Regions from separate parts of the Lutispora sp. QWL-02 genome, predicted to be linked through region 3. Evidence: riboswitches for the same ligand, from Rfam matches in the RefSeq annotation. Region 3 holds a riboswitch; each other region holds the start of a gene.

Region 1 (3,276 bases), 730 kb from region 3:
CTATGACGGACCCAGCAATCTGGCAGCCGCCGTATGTACAGCGATTTCACCGTACTCAAAAAATAAGGGTGTACTGGTGGTAATGAACAATACAGTAAATGCAGCCGGAGAAGTTACCAAGACGAACACATTGAGCTTGGATACTTTCAAGTCTTTGGAATTCGGGGCTCTGGGGGTTGTAGATAACGACAGGGTAATATTCCATAGAGATGTAATAAACAGACAGTACATACCTACAGATGGAATTGAGACCGATGTGGATCTGATAAAATGTGCTGCGGGTATGGATTCAAAATTTATAAAATACTCAGTGGATACAGGTGCCAAAGGCATTGTGCTTGAGGCCCTGGGGAGAGGAAATGTGCCTCCTAAAATGATTGAGGGCATAAAATATGCCATAGATAATGGAGTTTTTGTAGTAATGGTATCGAGATGTCCTACCGGAAGAGTATTGGATACCTATGGTTATGAAGGAGGCGGTAAGCAACTGAGAAATATGGGAATAATCCTAGGCGGAAATCTTCCGGGCCAGAAAGCCAGAATAAAGCTTATGCTGGCTCTTTCCTTGACTCGTGATATGGAGAAATTGCGACGTATCATGGAGCAAGGCGAATATTACGAGAATGAAATATAGGCTACATCACTCTTTTTGCACCGAAATATCTTTGTGCATAATAGCTGTTGCTTAAATTGCTAATAGTTACGCCTTTTGAACTGCTGGCATGGATAAAGTCGCCGTTGCCTATATATATCCCCACATGGGATGCACCCGGAGCATAAGTTGTAAAGAATACAAGATCTCCTGCTCTGAGATTAGCTTTGGTTATATAGGTTCCGGTGGGATATAAAGATTCTGTAGTCCTTGGAAGCCAGATTCCATATTTACCATAGACATAGTGGACAAAACCGGAACAGTCAAAACCGCTTGGAGAAGTTCCGCCCCATACATAGGGCACTCCCATATAAGATTTTGCTGCCGCCACGATATTGCTCCCGCTTGTTCTCTCAACCGTTCCTCTGGAGCTTAAGGCAGCTGACGAGCTGTTGTTCAATGCCCTGTAAGTATTTTTGCCTACTATTCCGTCAGCATATAAACCATTTGCTTTCTGAAATCTGATGACTGAATTTTTTGTTATACTTCCAAAATAGCCTGTAACATTATTATTGAAATATCCTAAACCTTTGAGCTTGGTCTGAAGCGTGCTCACATCAGAGCCCCTCATGCCCATTTTCAGTGTAGTATAGCCATAATCAGCTTGTACAATATTAGCGGACAAAAAAATGACTAATACCATTGCGAAGACTGTGAAGCACAGCTTCGAATATCTTCCTTGCATCAATATTCTCCTCTCATCAGCCTGCGAAGTTAGTTGACGGATTAGGTTGAGAGCTTCCCTTAAACGGCCTTTAAGAGCCCGTTTATTCACCCCAGAGTTAGTTCCTCCGCTCCACAAAAGGTGGACTAGGCTTTTTTGTAATTATATAAGACAGAAGCATATAATTAAACCTGTAATATATTGAAGAAGATATATAATATTCATAATATGACTTATTGAGCATTATATAGTAAATTTCAACAAGCTATAGTTATCCTGATCATATAAAGCCGCTGTTTCCGTCCATGCATTTATTTTCAACTGTGCCAAGCGGTTATAAAAATGATTGAAGAGGCGGTGCTCTAATTTGTTATGCGCTTTTAGAAGGGAAAAATTGCATATAATACATATTGTGCAGGATAAAGCTTCGTAGTATAATAGCTATTGAAATCTTTCACTTGCTATGAAAGATTTTTACTATTTTTGAATGGAGGATAATATCTTGAACAATGATAAGATAGACTTGCACATTCATACTTCAGCTTCAGACGGGACGTGGACCGCTGATGAAGCCGTTGCTGAAATAATTAAGAATAATATAAGCATGTTTGCTATTACGGATCATAATTCAGTAGAAAATGTAGAGACAGCGGCTGAGCTTGCGGCAAAGGCAGGCTTAGCCTTTATACCGGGTGTAGAAATTGATACTTCCTTTAATAAAGCTAATCTTCATATACTTGGGTATGGCATAGATATACTTGACGACGGCTTGCTAAAGCTGATATCCCGGAATAGAGATTTTATGGAAGAAAAAGATGAGGAAAGCATAAAATTCCTCTATGAGAAAGGCCTTGACGTGAGCCTGTCGGATTACGGCCGTTATCAGAATAATCCGAAGCGGGGCGGATGGAAAGCTTTAAACTATTTGATAGACAAGAAGATCTGCAGTAATACAAAAGATTTCTTCCCCCTTTTCGACGGCTGGGGAAATCCATTTGAAAAAATGAAGTTTCCTGATCCCAAAGAAGTTATTTCTGTGATAAAAAACGCAGGCGGTATAGCTGTGTTGGCTCATCCGGGCGCACCCTTTTATCGCTTTAATTTTAAAGACATATTGCATGGCATGCTGGATGAGGGCATAATGGGCATAGAATGCTACCATCCTGAGAATAACCCCGATATAACAAAGCATTGCAGTAAATTTTGCCAGGCTAACAATCTCTTTATAACCGGAGGCTCTGACTGTCACGGCACCTTTTTTGCTGCAAGGAAAATCGGCATACCAAGTATTGCGCGCGGCAGCATAAGGCTTGGTATATAAATTAGAGTTATTGCAATAGAATGAAACATAAATCACTGAACTAACAAAACTAATAAGACCCAAAAGGAATACATTCACCCTGAGTTCTTAGTTCTGAACTCTATGTAGGTGTTCAGTAAAGTGAAATAAATTGGTTACGGACACCAAAAAGTAACAGTAATTAACAGTAAAGCAATAACAAAAGGACTGATCATTGAAAATTAAAAAAGGTGCAGTTGATAGGAAGAGTTTACCATTGTAAAATGGCAGAGCTTAGCTAAACATAGGAGTAAAGGATTAAATTTCCTATGGATTAAGCGGCATTTTTCTGGTAATCTATACTCTCAAGGACTTCAGCTATGGCTTTTGCATGTTGGGTCATGCATACCAAGGCAGTCCTCACGAAGAAGTTTTTTGTACCCCGGAATAATGGGGACTTTAATCCGTTATTGAGGACCGTATCGCCGATCACAGATTCGATGCGTGCTCTTCTTGAGTATAGGTCTTTCCAGAGTTGCGAGCCTCTAGGGACTTGTGTAAACCAGCGGATGTCATCTTCAATGTGAGTATAGACTGTCTTGCCATAGTTGGAATCACAACAAGGTTTATCACACTTAAGCTTCTTAGCTAATTTCTTTGATGCTTTCAAAGGGCATCGCC
Region 2 (3,276 bases), 840 kb from region 3:
GCCCATAGGTCAGGCAGCCGATTGGGCTAGAGACAACTTTGTCCCCAACACTACCGTGCTGGAAAGATTTCCGGAGCTTCAGCCTGTAGAGGGAGGGGACAAGTCGAGCCCGGCAGAGTACTATAGGCTGCCCGGGGGAATGGGCAAAGTAGGACTCATAAACCCTATAAGCCATAAGTTTTGCAGCAGCTGCAACAGACTGAGGCTTACCGCCGACGGCAAGATAAAGCCCTGCTTGCATTCCAATCAGGAGATAGATGTTTTGCAAACCCTGAGAAAAGGACAAAATGTTAAGGAATTGATAGAAAGCGCCATATGGCAGAAACCCTCGGAGCACCATCTGGATGACGGTGAAGCCATAGACCGTGATATGATGCGTATAGGCGGATGAACCATCGGGGACGGTTCTTCCTGGCTCATTTATTCAACAGAACTATTAAAAGGAGTTGTAAAAAATATGGAAGGAAAAATTCTGGCTGTAAATATAAGTGAAAAAAAGGGAGTAATAAAGACACCCATCGACGAAGGCTATTTCAAAATAGATCACGGTTTGGTAGGAGATGCACATGCGGGAAACTGGCATCGGCAGGTAAGCCTTTTGGGCATCGAGAGCATAAATAAAATGAAAGCTCTCGGGATAGAAGGCCTTTGTACAGGCAAGTTTGCAGAAAACCTTACTACCGAGGGCATAGTATTATATGAGCTTCCCATAGGCACCAAGCTCCAAATAGGTGAAACCATCCAGGAGGTCACCCAAATAGGGAAGGAATGCCATGTGGGCTGCGCCATATTTCAGCAAATAGGCAGCTGCATAATGCCTTTGGAAGGAATTTTTACAAAGGTATTGGAGGAAGGCACCATAAAACCCGGAGACACCATCAGTGTTATAGAATAGATTTTGGAGGTAGGGCTTTGATAAGCTGGAGGAAATAGATGAGAATATCAGAGCGGTATAAACAGCTGCATCAACTGCAAGAATTGTAAGGGCAGCTGTACCCAGAAGCCTGCGATCACTGACAGACTAAAGCATATTGCACGTATGATGTCAAAGTTTGTTGCTTCAAAATAGCATAGGGACATAGCCTGAGGCCTGATGGGATGGTGGTAATTACCATTGCATCAGGCTTTATACTTATGTAAACTATAAGAAGCCGTACTGTTTTAGCTGAATCTCGTTAGAATCTGTTTAGTATATGCTAAACAGGTTCTCCGGAGAGCGGAGGATATTTCTGGGGTGAATTGGGACAAACCCATAGGGCACTCTCTGTCCGAACCCGTCAACTAACTTCGTAAGCATAAGAGAGGAGAGTAGTATGAGGAAGAAGAAACTATTACTATTTTTTATGGTACTGGCTTTGTTAATGGTGACTCCGGTTTTTGGAGACACATTGAAAACCGGAAGCACCGGGACGTTGGTGAAACAGCTTCAGACAAAGCTAAAAGCATTGGGTTACCTTAATTCCAGCATAACAGGCTATTATGGTAATCAGACGAAGAGTGCCGTATTAAAGTTTCAGGCAAAAAGTGGACTCAAACAGGATGGCATTGCAGGCACTGCAACACAGAAAGCTTTGCTCAATGCCGGGACAAGCAGCAATACCATAGCGAGCAGAAGCAGCACAGGATCCTACAGTATCAAGGATGTACAATCAGCCTTGAAAAGCTTGGGCTTATACAGCGGAAGCATTGATGGTATCGCAGGATCAAAGACCAAGGCTGCATTGAAAAAGTTCCAGAAGAACAAGGGCCTTGCAGCAGACGGCATCATGGATCTCAAAACGGCCGAGAAGCTTTTCGTAAAGAGTGGAACAGCAGCATTGGCAGATAGAGGCGGAGCGGATCGCAAAGAAGCTTCTAAGGATACTATAAAAGACGCAGAAGATACATACGATTCTTCGAAGGGTGACAAGTATGGAGAATTGCTGGATTGGTGGTCTGAGGTTGAGAGCATATTTTACAGGGGTGCGGAAGCCCAGCTCATAGATTTGTGGACGGGAAAGAGCTTTAACATAATGAGGACCTATGGCAGCAATCATGCCGATTGTGAACCTTTGACAGCAGAAGATACAAAGATCATGAAGGAAATATACAGCGGAAGCTGGAGCTGGAACAGAAGACCTGTTGTCATAGTAACAGGGGGCAGTAGGATCGCTGCTTCCATGGCAGGGATGCCCCATGCAGGGCTGGAAGCAAAACCTAAGAATGTTACAGTAAAGGGCCGCAGCGGCGGCTTTGGCACCGGAACCAACTTAGATACTATTAAAGGCAACAATATGGATGGGCATTTTGATGTTCATTTTCTCAATAGCAGAACTCACGGCACCAATAAAGTAGATTCGGCACACCAAAAAGCAGTAAAACAAGCAGCAGGAAAATAGCAAACATCGCAGTACGGTTTTTTAAAGCCCGGGCATATCCCGGGCTTTAAACTTTTTCTCAAAAACTGCGTATAATAGGATAAATTGATATAGGGGGAATCAGAGATGAGCGGAATATATTTGATCGTCAGCACTGCATTGATAATTGTGGGGTTATCGGTCACTTTCATATCCGGATTGCCCGGTACGGGCTTTCAAGCCATTGGCTGGGGAGCATTACAAAGGTAATAATAACTACCTTGATGGTAATCATATTCTATTTCAAGGTATTTTTTTAGATTTTACTACTTCATGACCCAACAATAAAGTATAATAATATACAAAGTATTATATTTGCCGCAGGAGGAAAGCATGAATAAATACGAAAGCCTAAAAAACTTGTTGAAGGAATATGGAAAATTGGCAATAGCGTATTCGGGCGGGGTGGACAGCAGCTTTTTGCTCAAAGCCGCAATAGAGGCTTTAGGAAAAGAAAATGTGCTGGCGGTTACGGTAAAATCCCAGGTCATACCGGAGGAGGAGCAAAAAGAAGCGGAGGAATTGGCTAAGCAGATGAAGGCCCGGCATCTGGTGCTCAAAATGGATGTGCTGTCTTTGCCTGAGTTTAAGATCAATCCGAAGGACCGCTGCTATTTTTGCAAAAAGCATATCTTTAAGGATATAATTAAAGCTGCATCGGAAAGAGGCTTCAATATAGTGGCTGACGGGACGAACTCTGATGATGAAGGGGATTACAGGCCGGGAATGAAAGCGCTGCAGGAGCTCAAGGTTGTAAGCCCTTTGAAGCAGTGCGGCCTTACTAAGGCTGAGATAAGAGAGCTTTCAAAGGAATTGGGGCTCAGCACTTATGACAAGCCAAGCCTTGCATGCCTGGCATCGCGGGTTCCCTATGGCGAAG
Region 3 (3,276 bases):
CAAGTGCTCACAACTCCCCTTGGGCTATTCCCACCGACAATAACCGGTTTGCCCTTCAGTTTTGGATTATCCATTTGCTCCACAGAAGCAAAAAAAGCATCCATATCGACGTGGATTATCACTCTTTGACTCAATTTTATGCACCTGCACAAATATTATTATCATTGCTTTTAGTATACTAAAACTTTCTATTTCATACAACCTGAAAAGCATTTGCATAATAAAGTTGGGACAAGGCTTAAGCCTTGTCCCAACTTTATTATTTATAAAAAACGTGATTGCCTATTCTTGTCACATAGGTTTTATTCTTTACTATCCAACTTCCGGCAGACTTGGCCGGGTTGAAGAAATATGTGCAGCTTCCCACAGGTTTCGATCCGCTTAACGCTTCCTTTGCTGCGGCAATACTGTCAGCATCCGGAGTATTGTATATTGTTCCTTCTGCCACAGGACTGAATTGAGGTATGCCCTGATAATATTCGAATATTACACCTTTTACGGTATTGGGAAATTCGTTTGAATTCACCCTGTTCATTATGACATTGCCAACGGCAACTTTACCCTTATAGGACTCAGCACCTGCTTCTGCGTTTATTATGCGAGACAACCAGTAAATATCCGCAGACATTTCCTGTGTACTGCTTGTCCCTCTTGAAGGCGTTGCAGCAGCTATAGCGTTACCATTGGAGTAAGATAATTTTGTTTGAGTTATTGGTCCGGCAATACCGTCAGGTGTTAAAGCATTTGCCTTTTGAAAGCCTATAACTGCGTTATAGGTTTTGGAACCAAATATTCCATCAGCGCTGCCTGCAGAAAATCCCTTATTATTTAAGCTTGCCTGCAAGTTTGCAACCGAGGCCCCCCGGCTTCCAATTTGCAATGTAGAATTTATCTCAGCCATGCCGAGTTTCAGTAAAGTCCAGTAACCAGTGATTCCGTCTGCTGCAAGCCCATTTTTGCTTTGAAAATACATTACGGCGCTTTTAGTATTGCTTCCGTAAACGCCATCAGGAGCGGCACCTGTATATCCCCAATTCTTCAGCTTGGTTTGAATAGTATAAACTTCGCTTCCTCTGGAGCCTGGTTTTATCAGTGAATCTGCATTTACACCCATTGAAAGCATAGATATGCATCCAGCCATGATTGCACAGGCTGAAATTTTTTTCAATATTCTTTTCATAAGTATTACTCTCCTTCTATATTCGCTTCCGAAGTTAGCTGACGGGTTCGGGAAAGAAGGCTCCCTACCAAGATATTTCTCGGACTAACCCCTCTATTTGGTTCCTCCGTACCCGGCATCACCGGGATTCAGCTTAGTGTAGTTTACATAATATTTATTATAGACTGTATGTCCAACTTTGTCAAAATTTCTGTCCATTCAACACTGTTTGAGTAATACCAAGCTTTGAAACAGTTTTTAAAAATATATATCCATATATTTCATCTTTCCTATATATGTAGGTTTTGCTGCATTATGTTAATTTAAATAAAAAAATGATGCTTACCGCATCATTTTTGCTCCCTTTATTACATTTTTTAATAAAACCGCTGTTGTGACAGATCCAACACCGCCCGGAACAGGAGTAACATAAGAAGCTTTATCTAGGACAGCTTCAAAATCTACATCTCCGCACAGCTTGCCATTCTCATCAACATTTATGCCTACATCGATTACTGTGGCGCCCTCCTTTATATATTCCGCTCCAATGAACCTTGCCTTGCCTATTGCAGCAACGACAACATCAGCACTTGCTGCAGCCTCCTTCAAATTTTCTGTTTTGGAGTGGCAAATCATAACAGTTGCATCTTCCTTCAAAAGCATCATTGCCAATGGCTTTCCTACAACCATACTTCTGCCCAATACGGCAACTCTTTTACCTTTAATATCAATATTGAAATGCTTTATTATCTCCATCACAGCAGCCGGTGTACAGGGCGAATAGCCTTCCAGATTTCCCTCGAAAACCTTGGCTAAATTAAGAGGATTCATGGAATCCACATCTTTGTCAGGGCTTATTATATGCTTTATTATGCTTTCGTTCAGATGTTTGGGCAATGGCCTGAATATCAGAATACCATGAATGGATGTGTCCGCATTCAGCTCTTTAATAAGCCTTATAAAGCTGTCCATATCAATATCTCCGGGACATTCATGCACCTTGCCTGTTATTTCCACCTTCTCGCAATTTTTTAAGATGCCTTTTTCATAGGCGATGTCATCTTCTCTTTTCCCTACCCTGACAATCGCTAAAGTAGGGTTTATTCCTTTATCCTTAAGATCCAGACTGTCTTTTTTTATACTTTCCAAAAAGATTTTTGCTGCTTCTCTGCAATCCAGTACCTGTCCCATATATACGCCTCCGTCTTACTTTATTTTTTCACTGCTCCAATTTTTTAATGCTTCTTTCACCGATCTGGCCATTTCTTTTGAAAAATCTGCACCGGTTTTAAAAGCATAGTGCAATTGCCCCATATTATCTGCGTCATATTTGTTCTCCGCCTTGAAGCGTTTTTCTATATCTTTAAATGTCTCTTTAAAATTTTCTTTATACAAATCAGAATAGCTATCAGTATGTACAATATATTTTTTATCGAATCTTTCTCTTTTAACCCTGTTGTAACCTGCGGGATAATAACCCATGCAAAGCATCCCGACAGGGAATACCCATTTAGGCAGATTAAGAAGCTCTCTGTGGGTTTCATAGTTTTCCATTATATCGCCTATATAGCATGAACCTATGCCCAGCGCTTCACCTGCTATCACTGCATTCTGGGCTGCTATGATCGCATCGCATGATGCCAGCAGCAGATTTGCTTCGCTTGGCCCTTCAAAATCTATTCCTTTTGATTTGCAATATGAATGTACATCGGAATGAACATAATAGTCATACCATCTCTGGTAATCAGCCAAAAAAACAAGCACTAACGGCGCATCAGCTATAAAAGGCTGATCATCACAGGTTTTGCTCAATATCTTTTTTTTATTTTGATCCTCTATATTGATTATAGAATAAAGCATCATATTTCCTGCTGTGGGAGCTCTCATTGCACACTCCAGGATAACATCTGCATGTTCTCTAGATATAGGCCTTTCATCATATTTTCTTAAAGACATCCTGTTCATTATCACATCAACAACATTATTCATTATATATACCCCCTAAACTATTATTCTACTATTCTACACAAACCTATTCAATCCTTCTGCGTTAACACACATCAATAGATGAGTTCTTTGATCACCCTCAAGAAATTCCCATGTGCTATTTTTTCGAT

The links. A riboswitch is a leader RNA that binds a small molecule or an ion and turns the genes downstream of it on or off. The one in region 3 is predicted to bind cyclic di-AMP.
Region 1: another riboswitch for cyclic di-AMP. It lies ahead of AC4HCY_RS10900 (C40 family peptidase); the one in region 3 lies ahead of AC4HCY_RS14675 (peptidoglycan-binding protein).
Region 2: another riboswitch for cyclic di-AMP. It lies ahead of AC4HCY_RS18660 (peptidoglycan-binding domain-containing protein); the one in region 3 lies ahead of AC4HCY_RS14675 (peptidoglycan-binding protein).

Annotation. Positions count from the first base shown of each region.
Region 1 is NZ_CM177762.1:2,341,848-2,345,123, forward strand. Features, by position in the region: gene AC4HCY_RS10895 (asparaginase) at 1-634, shown strand, start outside; gene AC4HCY_RS10900 (C40 family peptidase) at 636-1,337, opposite strand; cyclic di-AMP (ydaO/yuaA leader) riboswitch at 1,341-1,479, opposite strand; gene AC4HCY_RS10905 (PHP domain-containing protein) at 1,819-2,637, shown strand; gene AC4HCY_RS10910 (transposase) at 2,930-3,276, opposite strand, start outside.
Region 2 is NZ_CM177762.1:3,914,370-3,917,645, reverse strand. Features, by position in the region: gene moaA (GTP 3',8-cyclase MoaA) at 1-391, shown strand, start outside; gene AC4HCY_RS18665 (MOSC domain-containing protein) at 458-895, shown strand; cyclic di-AMP (ydaO/yuaA leader) riboswitch at 1,185-1,311, shown strand; gene AC4HCY_RS18660 (peptidoglycan-binding domain-containing protein) at 1,314-2,378, shown strand; gene AC4HCY_RS18655 (hypothetical protein) at 2,484-2,606, shown strand; gene larE (ATP-dependent sacrificial sulfur transferase LarE) at 2,730-3,276, shown strand, end outside.
Region 3 is NZ_CM177762.1:3,073,376-3,076,651, forward strand. Features, by position in the region: gene AC4HCY_RS14670 (DNA polymerase IV) at 1-104, opposite strand, end outside; gene AC4HCY_RS14675 (peptidoglycan-binding protein) at 260-1,180, opposite strand; cyclic di-AMP (ydaO/yuaA leader) riboswitch at 1,189-1,324, opposite strand; gene AC4HCY_RS14680 (bifunctional 5,10-methylenetetrahydrofolate dehydrogenase/5,10-methenyltetrahydrofolate cyclohydrolase) at 1,502-2,350, opposite strand; gene AC4HCY_RS14685 (nitroreductase family protein) at 2,366-3,148, opposite strand; gene AC4HCY_RS14690 (dipeptidase) at 3,220-3,276, opposite strand, start outside.